DNA from 4 places in the Virgibacillus tibetensis genome. Region 2 is predicted to be linked to each of the others. Evidence: riboswitches for the same ligand, from Rfam matches in the RefSeq annotation. Region 2 holds a riboswitch; each other region holds the start of a gene.
What was found. A riboswitch is a leader RNA that binds a small molecule or an ion and turns the genes downstream of it on or off. The one in region 2 is predicted to bind S-adenosylmethionine.
Positions count from the first base shown of each region.

Region 1 (3,342 bases), on a different contig from region 2:
GGTTATGAAAAAGTAAGTTTTGTATTCAAAGCGTCTTTGAAATAAGTTGCTATCGAACTAACGCACTCTCTTTAGTTAAAGATGATACGATTAAAAAATACATACTATAACCGTTCCTTATATTAATGTGATGAGAGTAACATATTTAATGAATCGGCTGAATACGTGGTGCTGTGATTAGAAGGGTAGGGCCCACTAATACGTCAACATCTTCAAATGCTTTTACTAACAAACGGCGTTCTTGCTGCTCCTGTAAATAGTGGTTGGCGTTAGTTATTACACCGACTTCAAGTATAACACGGACATCGGTTCCAAATCCTTCCAGATTGCTCTGTAGCATGTCATGATGATAGTAGGCAGATTCTGCTGCAAGAAGGGTATACCCTGCATTTATTGACGTGGATAATTCAAGAATTTCATTTTGGAAAACAATTGACCCCATTTCCTCCATCTTCTTGACTATCCTATGCAAACACTGGGGGCGTTAACGACACTGGAGAGCGTCTTTAGCATGTTCGGTTAAGGATAAGACCATCAACTAGATTCATGCTTTCTTTATGACGAATAATTATACAAACATTGCCAGGCATTGTTCGCATACTGGAAGCATGAGAAGAACCGTCCCTATGATTGTATTGATTATCTAACTCTTTGTCTTCTCATCCATTGTGTAGCTACCCATTTTTCTCCTGCGATTACGGGCGATCCACCGTGTAAGGTTCGTTCATTTAGGTCGTGGTTGGTATAGAAGTATTCAAAGTAAACCGCCATCCCCTTTTTCGGCGAAACGGAGAAATTCAGCTCGGGGAAAAAGGTTTCTCCGCCTTGTTCGACCTCATTTAAGTACATGATCAGCGTGCTGATCCGATTATTTTTGGAAGCTTTGCTTGTAGCTGAGAAATAATCAAAATGAGCTTTATACTCTTGTCCAGGCGTATATTTTAGAATTTGGAGCCCTTCTGCGTGTTCGGCGGGGATGTTCATAATATTGGATACTCTTTTTTCAATGGTAGACAGAATGTCATGTTCATTTTCTTCAAAAAACATGCTGCTGCTTGTTCGAATTTCATTTACTTCCCGGGAATCTCCGATTTTTGAACGATGCATGTTATCTTTTGATAATCGAATGAGTTCGTCGCACTCTTCATCGCACAATACATTCCCTAAAACTACCACGAGCGGTTCTTCCAGACGGGCAACAATATGAATCTCTCGATCTTCTGTTTGAAACCGGTTTTCGACGTGATGAAAAACGGTTTGTTCTTTATCGGAAGTTTGTTCGTTTACCTTTGTCAACGTGCATCGACTCCTTCAATAATTTTAATTTCTGAACAAGGCTTTCTGGATGTAGTGTTCCAGTATTATTATACTACAATTTTCTTTATTTTTAGTGAATTATCTTTATTTTTAGTAAATTACGGTCTTTAACTATGGTGCGTTAGTTTAACAAGGTATAATTCACCATGGTGTAGAATTGTACGAACAGTGGCAGGCACTGTTCGCATACTGGAAGCATGAGAATCGCTTCCATGATAGAAAACTTGACAATTCGTGTAGAACTATGTAGAATATTGTCAAATTACATAATTAATTTTTTTCTTATCTAGAGAGGTTGAGGGACTGGCCCGAAGACGCCTCGGCAACAGACAAATGCTTGTACTGTGCCAATTCCAGCTAGCGATGCTAGGCAGATGAGAAGAGTGATAACTCAGTTTAAACTCTTCTTTAATAATGAAGAGTTTTTTTCGTTCTTGCATTTGCATTTCAAGAGAAAAACATCAGAAAAGGAGACAGGAACATGACTGAGAAAATACAACAAAAACTAGATGCAGATGTAGCGGTGATTGGATTAGGCTCGATGGGGAGTTTTGCATTTTGGCAGCTTGCTAGAATGGAAGAAAGCGTAATCGGGTTTGAACAATATAGACCAGGTCATGAACATGGTGCAGGCCATGGGGAAACACGGATTTTCCGGACGGCCTACGGAGAAGGTGTAGATTATGTTCCATTGCTGCAGGAAGCACGTGGCCTATGGAGAGAGCTTGAAGCTGAAACAAACGTAGAAATCTATACTGAAAATGGTGGAACAATGTTTGGTCCTGAGGGGGATCTATTTATAGAAACGGTAGAGGAAAGTGTCCATACGTACAAGCTTCCGCATAAAGCGTGGAAGGGAGAAGAAGCAAGAAAGCATTTTCCAACGATTAATTTTCAGGATCATCATAAAGTGATCCATGAACAATTAGCCGGGTTCATTCGACCAGAACTAGCAATTGAAACAGCTGTAAAACGAGGCGAAGAGCTTGGTGGGACTGTATATTCTGACAGCCGTGTGACAGCAATCAAGCCAGATCCTGACGGTGTATCCATTTGGTGTGGTGATACGCATTTTAGAGTGAAAAAGGTTGTTGTGGCAGCAGGCGGATGGACGACAGATCTTTTGCCAGATGTTCACTTGCCTGTAGAACTTGAACGCCAGGTTTTGGTTTGGTATGATGCGAAAAATCCTGAATTGTTTAAAGCGGAAAACTTTCCGATATTTTCCCGAGTTAAGGACGGTCTAGGCTTTTATGGTTTCCCAAGCCTTGATGGGAAGACTGTAAAAGTTGCCATCCATCACGGTGGTGAATCGGTTGATCATCCGGAGAATGTCGACAGAGAAATTCATGATACGGATTTGGAACCAGTGAATCGACTCGTAAAAAAATATTTGCCGAACCTTAAAGAGGAACCTATTAAAGCGAAGACATGCTTTTATACGAATACACCGGATGAAAATTTTGTTGTCGGTCCTGCACCAAATTATGATAATGTAACACTTCTTGGACCAATGGCGGGACATGGTTTCAAGTTTGCACCAGTTATGGGGAAAATTGCAGCACAATTAGCAACAGGTCAACAGCCTGTATTACCAATCGATATCTTTGATCCAGGTCGATTCAACAAAAAATAAAAAAACATAATTTATGAGAGAGAAGGAAAATAGAATGAAAAAGAGTTTAATTGGAAAGACGTTTGTATTTTTAATTGGTGTATCATTACTTTTACTGGCAGCTTGCGGCTCTACAGAAAATTCAGGGGATGAGGTAATTAAAGTAGGAGTTGGTTCAGCAGAAATACCAACATGGAATCTTGTAAAAGACTTAGCTGAAGAGGAAGGAATTACCCTTGAAATTGTAAAGTTTGATGATTACGTTCAGCCAAACCTTGCCTTGGATAGTGGAGAAATTGATTTAAATGCCTTTCAGACCGTTGTGTATTTTGATAACTTCATAACCGAAAGAGACCTTGATTTATCAGCGATAGGAACAACATCCATTTGGCCGATGGGAATTTACTCCC
Region 1 is NZ_JARZFX010000012.1:24,167-27,508, forward strand. It holds gene QGM71_RS17215 (GNAT family N-acetyltransferase) at 1-45, shown strand, start outside; gene QGM71_RS17220 (hypothetical protein) at 146-442, opposite strand; gene QGM71_RS17225 (2OG-Fe(II) oxygenase) at 640-1,296, opposite strand; SAM riboswitch class I at 1,597-1,698, shown strand; gene solA (N-methyl-L-tryptophan oxidase) at 1,799-2,953, shown strand; gene QGM71_RS17235 (MetQ/NlpA family ABC transporter substrate-binding protein) at 2,988-3,342, shown strand, end outside.
Region 1: linked by a shared signal. The riboswitch ahead of solA (N-methyl-L-tryptophan oxidase) and the one ahead of QGM71_RS10105 (MetQ/NlpA family ABC transporter substrate-binding protein) in region 2 are both predicted to bind S-adenosylmethionine.

Region 2 (3,342 bases):
GCCAAGGCCCTTGCAATCGCAACACGCTGTTTTTGACCTCCAGATAATTGATTTGGATAGGATTGATGTTTATCAGCCAAACCGACAATGGTTAAATACTTTTCAACCCGAAGCGTTGTCTCAGACTTGCTGAATCCAAGTAGTTTAAGTGGGATGGCGATATTATCGTAGACCGTTGCTGTTTTTAATAGATTGAATCCCTGAAAAATCATACCAATTCTTTTTCTTGTTTCGCGTAATTGCTCGAGTGGAAGGGAGGTGGCTTCTTTATCACCAATAAATACTTTTCCAGTAGTAGGTCTCTCAAGTAAATTCACACAACGAATTAATGTACTTTTCCCAGCACCACTATAACCAATTACACCGTGAATCTCGCCTTTTTTAACGTGGAGGTTCACATCATTAACTGCATTTATAACACCTTTTTTTGATTCAAATGACTTTGAAACTTGTTCTAATCGTATCATGCTCTATTTTCCCTTCTATGAAAAATGAGTCGGTTTATTTTAAATAGAAAGAAAGTATAAGTTTTTAGAACCTATACCTTCTTTTGTCCCGATAATTTATCTTGTCGAAATGAGCTTACTCCCATGCAATAAGCACTGATCCACGAAACTCTTCTTCGATAAATTGTTTCACTTCCTCAGATTGATAAGCTTTGACTAACTTTTCTACGACAGGATCATCTTGATTTTCCTCGCGAACGACAATGTAATTTGTATAAGGTGAACTAGTAGACTCCAATAGAATCGCATCTTCGACTGGGTTTAGACCAGCAGCAATTGCAAAGCTCGTGTTAACAGATGCCGCGTCCACCTCGCCTAATTGTTTGGTAATTTGTGCGGCGTCTAGTTCGATAAATTCAAAGTTCCTTGGATTATCAACAACATCATGAATGGAAGCTAATTCCTTATTGTCATCTGCTAACGTAATATAGCCAGCTTCTTCTAAAATATAGAGGGTTCTTGAACCATTCGTTGGGTCATTTGGTAAGCCAATTCTTGCACCATCTGGTAGGTCATCCATATTCGTATATTTTTCTGAGTAAATACCCATTGGATTTAAAATTGTTTTTCCAACTGGAACTAAATTTGTTTCATGATCTTCATTAAATTGATCTAAGAATGGCTGATGTTGATAGGCGTTTGCATCCAATTGACCTTCTTCTAATGTACTGTTAGGTAGGATAAAGTCAGAGAAAACCTTCAATTCAATTTCAAGTCCATCAGCTGCTGCTACTTCGGCAACTTTCTCGACAATTTGTTCATGTGGGCCAGCAGTTACTCCGACAAGTAGTTTTTTATCATTTAATTGACCACTCGCTTCATCAGATCCGCACCCTGTAATTACTACTGCCAATAATAAAGCTAATAAAATAAAACCTATTTTCTTCATGTTCATTCCTCCAAATTTGTATGTAATAGGAATACTTTTTGATAATATAAAAAGCCTCTCTTTTAGAAAGAGAGGCTGAAATGTATAGGTATACAAATTCCTCTCTTATCTTCCAAAACAATTACGTTTTGCAGGATTTAGCACCTTTCTATGCGAACATAGATGGTTGCCGAGCTTCATCGGGCCAGTCCCTCAGCTACTCTTGATAAGAGATACGCTATTTAATTATCTTCTGTTGATTTCCTTAATTAACAACATTAATACAATAACATCCTGGTGTCAATCATTTTTTTTAATTGTTTTTCAATTAGGGTGGAAGTAAAACAAAAAGAAGGCGCGCGAATCTTAGCATTGTCATTTTCAAAAAATGACCTTTCCACATCAAGTAATGCGATTAATCTTGTTGGAGCAGGTTTATCGGGCGTTTCGGATAATGAGGGGGGCGAACCACACCATAAGTAAATGAGGTTATTATCAAAGAAATGAATGATGGAGTGATTGCCTAAGCAATGAGTTCTATTTAAGAAGGACGTTAGCGATTAGATGAGTACAATTTTGCCAGATAAAAAGTCCGATTTCCAAAGAGCATATAAAGGAAATTAGACTTTTTAAAAGTAGACTAGATTTTACTGTGATTGAGCATTTTCTTTGTTCGTTTCCCAATTATAGTTTGTTTTAATTTATTCATTTTGATTGGTTATTTGGAAAACATTTCTACTACAGTAATTGAATGATTTTTGTGACTTTAGGAGCAGTGCAATTTTTGTAGTATTTGTTACTTAATTGTTATGAATCGTACATGAAACCGTAATAGTTTTTCTGTATATTAGGAGACCTGTAGAAAAGGGAGGCGTTAAGATTGTAAAAAGAATTATTTCGAGACTAATAGACAACTAGAAGGAGAGAACAACATGACAAAACGAATTATTTCTATTTTTATGATTGCAACTATTTTCATGTCCTCGTTAGTAAATTCTGTAAGTGCGATGGGCAATGGAACAGAAGGAGATCTCCCTTGGATGAACACCGAGCTCTCTGCTGAAGAGCGCACGGAGCTGCTTCTTGATGAGATGACGATGGAACAGAAGATCCAGCAAATCGCTATTTCACGCTTCAATGAGAACGACACCGGTGAGACGGTCGTTATCGACAGGGGTGGTAGTAGCAAGTATATGAACGGCGAATTTGCTCCCCAGGGTACCCTGCCGGAGTGTGAGTGGCAGGACACCGGCCGACAAATCCGTGGGATTGAGGAACTGGGCATTCCCACAATCCGCATGACCAATGGTGGTACGGGTGTAAAGGGCGGATCGTGTGGCAATGACCCAGAGGCAACGGGACTACCGTCTACCCTGGCTATGGGCGCGACCTTCAACCACGAGTTGAATTATGAGGCCGGCCGAATCCTCGGCGAGGAGACACGGGCCTTCGCACATCACGTGATGCTCGGACCGGGCATGAACCTTGTGCGTCACCCGTACAATGGCCGGAACTATGAGTACTTCAGTGAGGACCCATACCTAACTGGTATCTTGGCGACTGAGCAGGTTAAGGGCATCCAGGGCCAAGGTGTCCAGGCACAGCTCAAGCACCTGGCAGGCAATGAGCAGGAGACTGAGCGATGGACGATGGGTGTCCAAGTTCCCTCACAGGCCATGAACGAGCTGTACATGCTGCCATTCGAGATGACCGTTAAGGATGCTGATCCGGCTTCTGTAATGTGTTCGTTCCCGGATGTTAACGGCACCTATGCCTGTGACAGTTCTGAACTGCTTCAAAATGCCCTAAGGGACAACTGGGGCTTCGATGGTTACGTCATGAGTGACCGTCGCGCAATTCACGACACGGTGGCTGCTATCAAGGCGGGTACAAATGTTGAGCTTGACTGGGCACCACAGTATTACACCCAGGAGAAGGTTCAGGAGGCACTTGACTCAGAGTTGGTGA
Region 2 is NZ_JARZFX010000004.1:18,911-22,252, forward strand. It holds gene QGM71_RS10100 (methionine ABC transporter ATP-binding protein) at 1-467, opposite strand, end outside; gene QGM71_RS10105 (MetQ/NlpA family ABC transporter substrate-binding protein) at 583-1,395, opposite strand; SAM riboswitch class I at 1,498-1,607, opposite strand; partial or broken gene QGM71_RS10110 (23S rRNA (pseudouridine(1915)-N(3))-methyltransferase RlmH) at 1,754-1,857, shown strand; gene QGM71_RS10115 (beta-glucosidase) at 2,307-3,342, shown strand, end outside.

Region 3 (3,342 bases), on a different contig from region 2:
TGTAGAAGAAGAACTACCCCCACCACAAGCTGCTAATAGTAAAACCAATATTGCCGATACTAAAACTAAGATCTTTTTCATGTTGTAATCTCCTTTAAATTTTTATTGATGATACTGGGTTTTCGAATTTATCTTTTGTCCAATTTACTGGAAATATAATCTCCCAGAAATTGAAAAATAAATACAATGATAACTATTATAATTGAACAAATTAAAACAATTTCAAAATCACGCCGCTGAAAGCCAGAATAGTAAGCGTAGCTCCCTAAACCTCCTGCGCCGATCGCGCCGGCCATAGCAGTATAGCCTATTAAGGCAATTGCTGTAACAGTCAGGCCTGAGATAAGAGCTGGCATAGACTCTGGCAGCAGTACACGGAAAATAATAGTTCGTGTTTTTGCTCCCATAGATTTAGCTGCTTCAACAACTCCTTTATCAACTTCCCTCAATGCAATTTCGACAAGTCTTCCATAGAATGGAGCTGCACCGATAATTAAAGCCGGTAAGGCAGCATTAGGGCCACGGATCGTACCAATCAGGAAATTGGTAAAAGGGAATAGTAATAAAATAAGAATAATGAAAGGAATAGCGCGAAATACATTAACAATGGAAGCTACGATAATATTGATGAATTTATTCTGCCAGATTCCTCCTTTCATTGTCAGAAATAGTAATAACCCCAGTAAGATTCCGAAAATAAATGTACCTGCTAAAGCAATTACAGTCATATATAATGTTTCATAGGTCGCTTCCCAAAGTTTATCGATATTCACTTCTTTTAATAAGTCAGTCAGCATCCCGGATAACCTCCAATTCTACTGAGGTTTCGTCTCTTATAAAGTAAGTTGCTGCATTAACTTCATCAGCTTCTCCCAAAAGTTGAACAAATAAATTCCCATAAGCCCCCCGTTGTGTTTGGGTTATTTTTCCTTGAAGGATATTAATATCTATAGTAAATTTTTTTGCTACCATACTAATCAAAGCTTGATTTGTAGTTTCACCAACAAAATGAAGTCGAACAATTTTCCCTTGATTGTACGTATTAATTAGATGAGTAACACTATCATCTTCTTCATTTGACCCCATTACTTGTTCAACAAATTTCTTTGTTACAGTTTGCTTTGGATGCAAGAATACATCCAAAACATCCCCCTGTTCCACAATTTTCCCTTCTTCCATTACAGCAACCTGATTACAAATTTTACGAATAACATGCATCTCATGTGTAATGAGTATAATTGTTAGTCCGAGCTTTTCATTAATACTGACCAATAAATCTAAAATGGAATTTGTTGTTTCAGGATCCAGTGCAGACGTCGCCTCATCACAAAGCAGTACTTTCGGGTTGTTAGCCAGCGCCCGGGCAATACCAACCCGTTGCTTTTGACCGCCACTAAGTTGTGATGGATAAGCATTCTCTCGTTCAGTAAGGCCTACTAAGTCTATCAGTTCTTTAACCCGTTTTTCACGTTCAGCCTTAGGTACTCCAGCTATTTCTAATGGAAATATAATATTATCTTTTACTGTTCGGGACCATAGTAAGTTAAAATGTTGAAAGATCATTCCAATTTCCTGTCTTGCCAATCGTAGCTGGTTTGCCTTTAACTTAGTAATTTCCTGATTATCAATGGTTATCCGGCCACCTGATGGCTCTTCAAGTCTATTTAACAAACGAATAAAAGTACTTTTTCCTGCACCACTATATCCGATTACTCCGAATATCTCACCTTCTTTTATGTCAAGGGTCAGTTGATCAACAGCTGTAATTGTTTTATTGTCAGTTCTAAATTGTTTACTCAAACCCTCAATTGAAATCAATCCTATACCTCCTAGTGAAAACCTAATTGCACTATATACTACATTATTGTGCCCCAATTAAAAACCAAAAAACGTCTTTCTGTAAGAGAACAGAAAGACGTTAATAATTTAACTGGGTCTTCACGTTCCCTCATCTATCAAAGCATACGCTTTGCAGGAATTAGCACCTTTCAAACTATAGAAGTTTGAAGGTTGCCGCGGGTTCGTAGGGCCAGTCCCTCCACCGCTCAAGATAAGAGATATTATTTAATTTATGTTCGATAGATACGATCATAGCATGCTATATTTCAACTGTCAACGAAAAAATTTATAGTTTAATCCAGGCTCTTTTCGTAATGACTGCTGCTTTTAATTGTCATAGTTGATATAAAAGACGAAGTAATGAAAATTTGAATTCATGACACATTTTCTCTTTCTAATGATGTTGAGCGCTTCATTTCGCTCCGGCAGAATACTTCGCTTTCCATGGGCACGGCCTCAGCCTCCTCAGAAGCAAAGAACGCGTATCCGGGGTCTTCAGACACGTGCTGTTCCCATAGGATAAGGAATGCTTCAGTGAAATTTCCTCGCACGAAGAAAATCACTTTATATTTTCGAGGAGTCTGCGTATTCTGCCTACGCTGATAAAGATTTCTTGATTAACAATTAGTTATAGTCCATAAAATCAACGTTTCATGTGTGTCTTTTCACCCTAAAAAGAAAGTTATACTAGCTACGGAAAAATGCAAAACTCCTCGAAAAATACATCCACTTTTTTCAGCAACACTTTTCACTTAATAACAACAATCTTTTTAGAAGGAGCCTTATTCTAAACCTTTACGAATAATTCCGGCTTATATTTCATCAAATAGCTATATATATTTGCAATAGATTGAAACGCATATACTTTTTCCTTTATTTCATTATCCTTTTTAATCAGTAGGCATGGAACACTCTCCACTTGATTGGCCTGCATAAACTCGGGGTATAGTGAAGCATTCATTTCATAAAAAACACCCTGTTTATGAACGGATTCAATTTTTTCGAGCATTGTCCTAGCCAAACCGCATGTACCGCAAAAAGGAGTATAAATATATAATAAATAATTCTCTTGGTTTAATTGTTCATCTTTAATTTGTTGCAATAATACCACCCTAAACTAGTAGAAAAACTCGGCTTCTTACCATTGAGGCAAAAAGCAAGGCTTTAAATTATTAAATCTCTTTGAGTAAAAATATCGGGTTAACTTCAATGCGTCTGCTTATCAAGGCTGCAGCCAAAATATGTTCAGGGGTCGTTGCAACCTCACGATACTCACTGCTAACATAAATATGATCAGCATGTGGAAGCTCTCGGGCAAGTTGCTTACGAAGTTTAATCCCTGATTGATCTTCATCTACAAAGATAAAAACTTCCTTATCGTCTAAATCATATGTTTCCAAAAGCTCATCAAAACGTTCTACTCCAAGAGTGCCATTTGTACACACTATTGTTACATCATCCGTAATAACCCTTTTGATTTGCCTCTTATCGGTTAAACCCTCT
Region 3 is NZ_JARZFX010000009.1:94,325-97,666, forward strand. It holds gene QGM71_RS15780 (MetQ/NlpA family ABC transporter substrate-binding protein) at 1-81, opposite strand, end outside; gene QGM71_RS15785 (methionine ABC transporter permease) at 129-797, opposite strand; gene QGM71_RS15790 (methionine ABC transporter ATP-binding protein) at 787-1,818, opposite strand; SAM riboswitch class I at 1,946-2,057, opposite strand; gene QGM71_RS15795 (thioredoxin family protein) at 2,627-2,941, opposite strand; gene QGM71_RS15800 (toprim domain-containing protein) at 3,012-3,342, opposite strand, start outside.
Region 3: linked by a shared signal. The riboswitch ahead of QGM71_RS15790 (methionine ABC transporter ATP-binding protein) and the one ahead of QGM71_RS10105 (MetQ/NlpA family ABC transporter substrate-binding protein) in region 2 are both predicted to bind S-adenosylmethionine.

Region 4 (3,342 bases), on a different contig from region 2:
ATCCTCCATTCTAGAAAACGTACTCTTATCTTTGCTATACTAACTATATCACCATATTTTTTAGGAGGATACAAATGATACAATCATATAAAGGCGCAAAACCATCTATTCATGAAACAGCTTTTATTGCAAAAGATGCCACGGTTATCGGAGATGTCACAATTGATGAACAGTCTGGTGTTTGGTTTAAAACCGTTATACGTGGCGATATTTCCCCAATCATGATTGGGAAACGTGTCAGTATTCAAGACTTGTCCATGCTTCATCAAAGCCCGAACCTTCCATTAATTATTGAAGATGATGTGACAATTGGCCACCAGGTTACACTGCATTCTTCAGTCATACGAAAGAATGCTTTAATAGGAATGGGTTCTATTATATTGGATGGCGCCGAAATTGGGGAAAGTGCATTTATAGGTGCTGGAAGCCTAGTACCACCTGGCAAAAAGATTCCACCACATACATTGGCACTTGGAAGACCAGCAAAGGTGGTTCGAAAGTTAACGGATGAGGATTACGCTGAGATGGAACGAGTTAGAACTTCCTATGTGGAAAAAGCAGCGTATTATAGAATAAACACAGAAATGTAAAGCCATGTAAACAGGCAATCCTACCATACGATAGGATTGCCTGTTTGATTATTTAGCAGTTAATGCTTTGAGTTCCTCTACCTTATCAGTTTTCTCCCAGGGGAATAAAATATCCGTTCTGCCAAAATGCCCATAAGCAGCTGTATTTTTAAAGATAGGCTTTTGTAAATCAAGCATACGAATAATTCCCGCAGGACGTAAGTCAAATATTTTTCGAACCGTATCAACTAAGATGTCTTCGCTTACGGTCCCTGTCTCAAAAGTGTTGATCGCAATGGAGACTGGTTCGGCTACCCCGATTGCATATGCCAACTGTACTTCGCAGGTTTTAGCTAGGCCTGCTGCTACGATATTCTTAGCAACGTATCGTGCTGCATAGGCTGCAGAACGGTCTACCTTTGTTGAATCTTTACCACTAAAAGCTCCTCCACCGTGACGAGCATATCCACCATAAGTGTCAACAATTATCTTACGACCTGTCAAACCTGCATCACCTTGAGGTCCACCGATAACAAATCGGCCTGTCGGATTAATAAAATACTTGGTCGACTTATCTAACAATTCCTTGGGAACTACTGGGCCGATAACATGTTCTATTATATCTTTTTCAATTTGTTCGTTCGTAACACCCTGATGGTGCTGGGTTGATATAACAATGGTATCAACTCGTACAGGTGTGTTATTTTCATCATATTCAACAGTTACTTGAGTCTTTCCGTCCGGACGTATATAATCTAGTATTTTTTCTTTACGTACATCTGCTAGGCGCTTTGCCAGTTTATGAGCCAGTGAAATAGGCAGAGGCATTAATTCTTCTGTTTCATCACAAGCGAAACCAAACATTAACCCTTGATCTCCTGCACCAATTGAAGCAATTTCCTCATCGCTTTTTTTTCCTTGACGAGTTTCTAATGCAGTATCCACACCACTTGCAATATCAACAGACTGTTCATCAATTGCTGTCAGCACTGCACAGGTTTCTGCATCAAAACCGTATTTCGCACGTGTATAACCTATTTCTTTTATTGTTTTACGGACAATTGCTGGGATATCTACATACGTATTCGTAGATATTTCCCCGGCAACTAATACTAATCCTGTGGTTACTATAGTTTCGCAGGCCACACGGGCGTATGGGTCTTCCTTTAATATTTCATCCAGGATTGCATCTGATATCTGATCAGAAATTTTATCTGGATGTCCTTCCGTTACTGATTCGGATGTAAATAAACGACGATTCGCAGCCATTTGGCTAAATCCTCCCTTTATATGGTAATACGGTACTCTATATCTTATGATTTGTATTCATTCAAAGTCATTAATCAACAAAAAAAGCCTTTCCTGCAATTGAGGAAAGGGTCTGTGGCCTTTCGCTCTTATTGTTCAAGGAAAATTCCTTGCTCCAGGTGAGCACCTTTTCACATGACGTGATGGTTGCTGGGCTTCATCGGGGCTGTCCCTCCACCAACTCTGAATAAGAGAGTATCCGTTCGAATTTAGCTTAAACGAAATAGGGCTGGTATGTCAACTATTTATAGAGGTCTAACAATAATGACACGAAATTATTTAAAATTAATACTATTATTAGTATGGACTATACTTTCAAATGTGTTATACTATTAATCAGATTTAAGAAATATACATTATTATCTAGTTGTCTCCATACAAAATCATCAAAAAGGCAGGTATCTACATGAAAACTGTTGAAAAAGTATTATTAAAGAAATTGAGTTCGCATAGGAACATACTAACTAATCTTACTGTACCACGTTTAGTAGAGAAAATATTATCCAGGAATGAAGGAATACTAACAGCTACTGGAGCTGTTCGTGCAACTACTGGAACATATACAGGGCGATCACCTAAAGACAAATTCATCGTCAAGGATGAAGTTTGTGAAGATGTTGTTAATTGGGGTTCTGTAAACCAAGCAATTGATGAAGATTCCTTTAATAAACTTTATAAAAAAGTTGTAACTTATTTAAGTGAGAAAGAAGAATTGTATCAATTTAAAGGCTTTGCGGGTGCAGATGCTAATTATCGCTTACCTATTAAGGTGATTAATGAATACGCATGGCATAATCTTTTTGCTCGTCAGTTATTTATTACCCCTGAAGAATCCGAACTAGAAACGCACGAATCCGAATTTACTGTAATATCAGCTCCAACATACAAAGCGGATCCTGCTGTAGATGGCACTAACTCTGAAACTTTTATTCTTGTGTCTTTCAAACAGCGTGTGATTTTAATTGGTGGGACAGAATATGCCGGTGAAATTAAGAAATCAATTTTCTCTGTTATGAATTATTTATTACCTCGTCAGAATATTTTATCCATGCACTGTTCAGCAAACGTTGGTCTGGAAGGAGATGTTTCATTGTTCTTTGGATTATCGGGAACTGGTAAAACAACTTTGTCTGCTGACCCATACCGACGCTTGATTGGTGATGACGAACATGGATGGGGACCTAATGGTGTTTTCAATATTGAAGGCGGCTGTTACGCTAAGTGCATCAATTTGTCAAAGGAAAAGGAGCCTCAGATCTATGATGCTATTCGCTTCGGGTCTGTCCTGGAAAATGTAATACTGGACGACGATACTCGACTTCCTAACTATGATGATACTTCTCTAACCGAGAATACTCGTGCAGCATACCCATTGGAAAATATTGATAACATTGTAACTCCGAGTGTTGCAGGACATCCGAATACAATTATTTTCCTTACTGCTGATGCATCTGGTACATTACCA
Region 4 is NZ_JARZFX010000009.1:6,538-9,879, forward strand. It holds gene QGM71_RS15335 (gamma carbonic anhydrase) at 75-590, shown strand; gene metK (methionine adenosyltransferase) at 639-1,838, opposite strand; SAM riboswitch class I at 1,964-2,071, opposite strand; gene pckA (phosphoenolpyruvate carboxykinase (ATP)) at 2,284-3,342, shown strand, end outside.
Region 4: linked by a shared signal. The riboswitch ahead of metK (methionine adenosyltransferase) and the one ahead of QGM71_RS10105 (MetQ/NlpA family ABC transporter substrate-binding protein) in region 2 are both predicted to bind S-adenosylmethionine.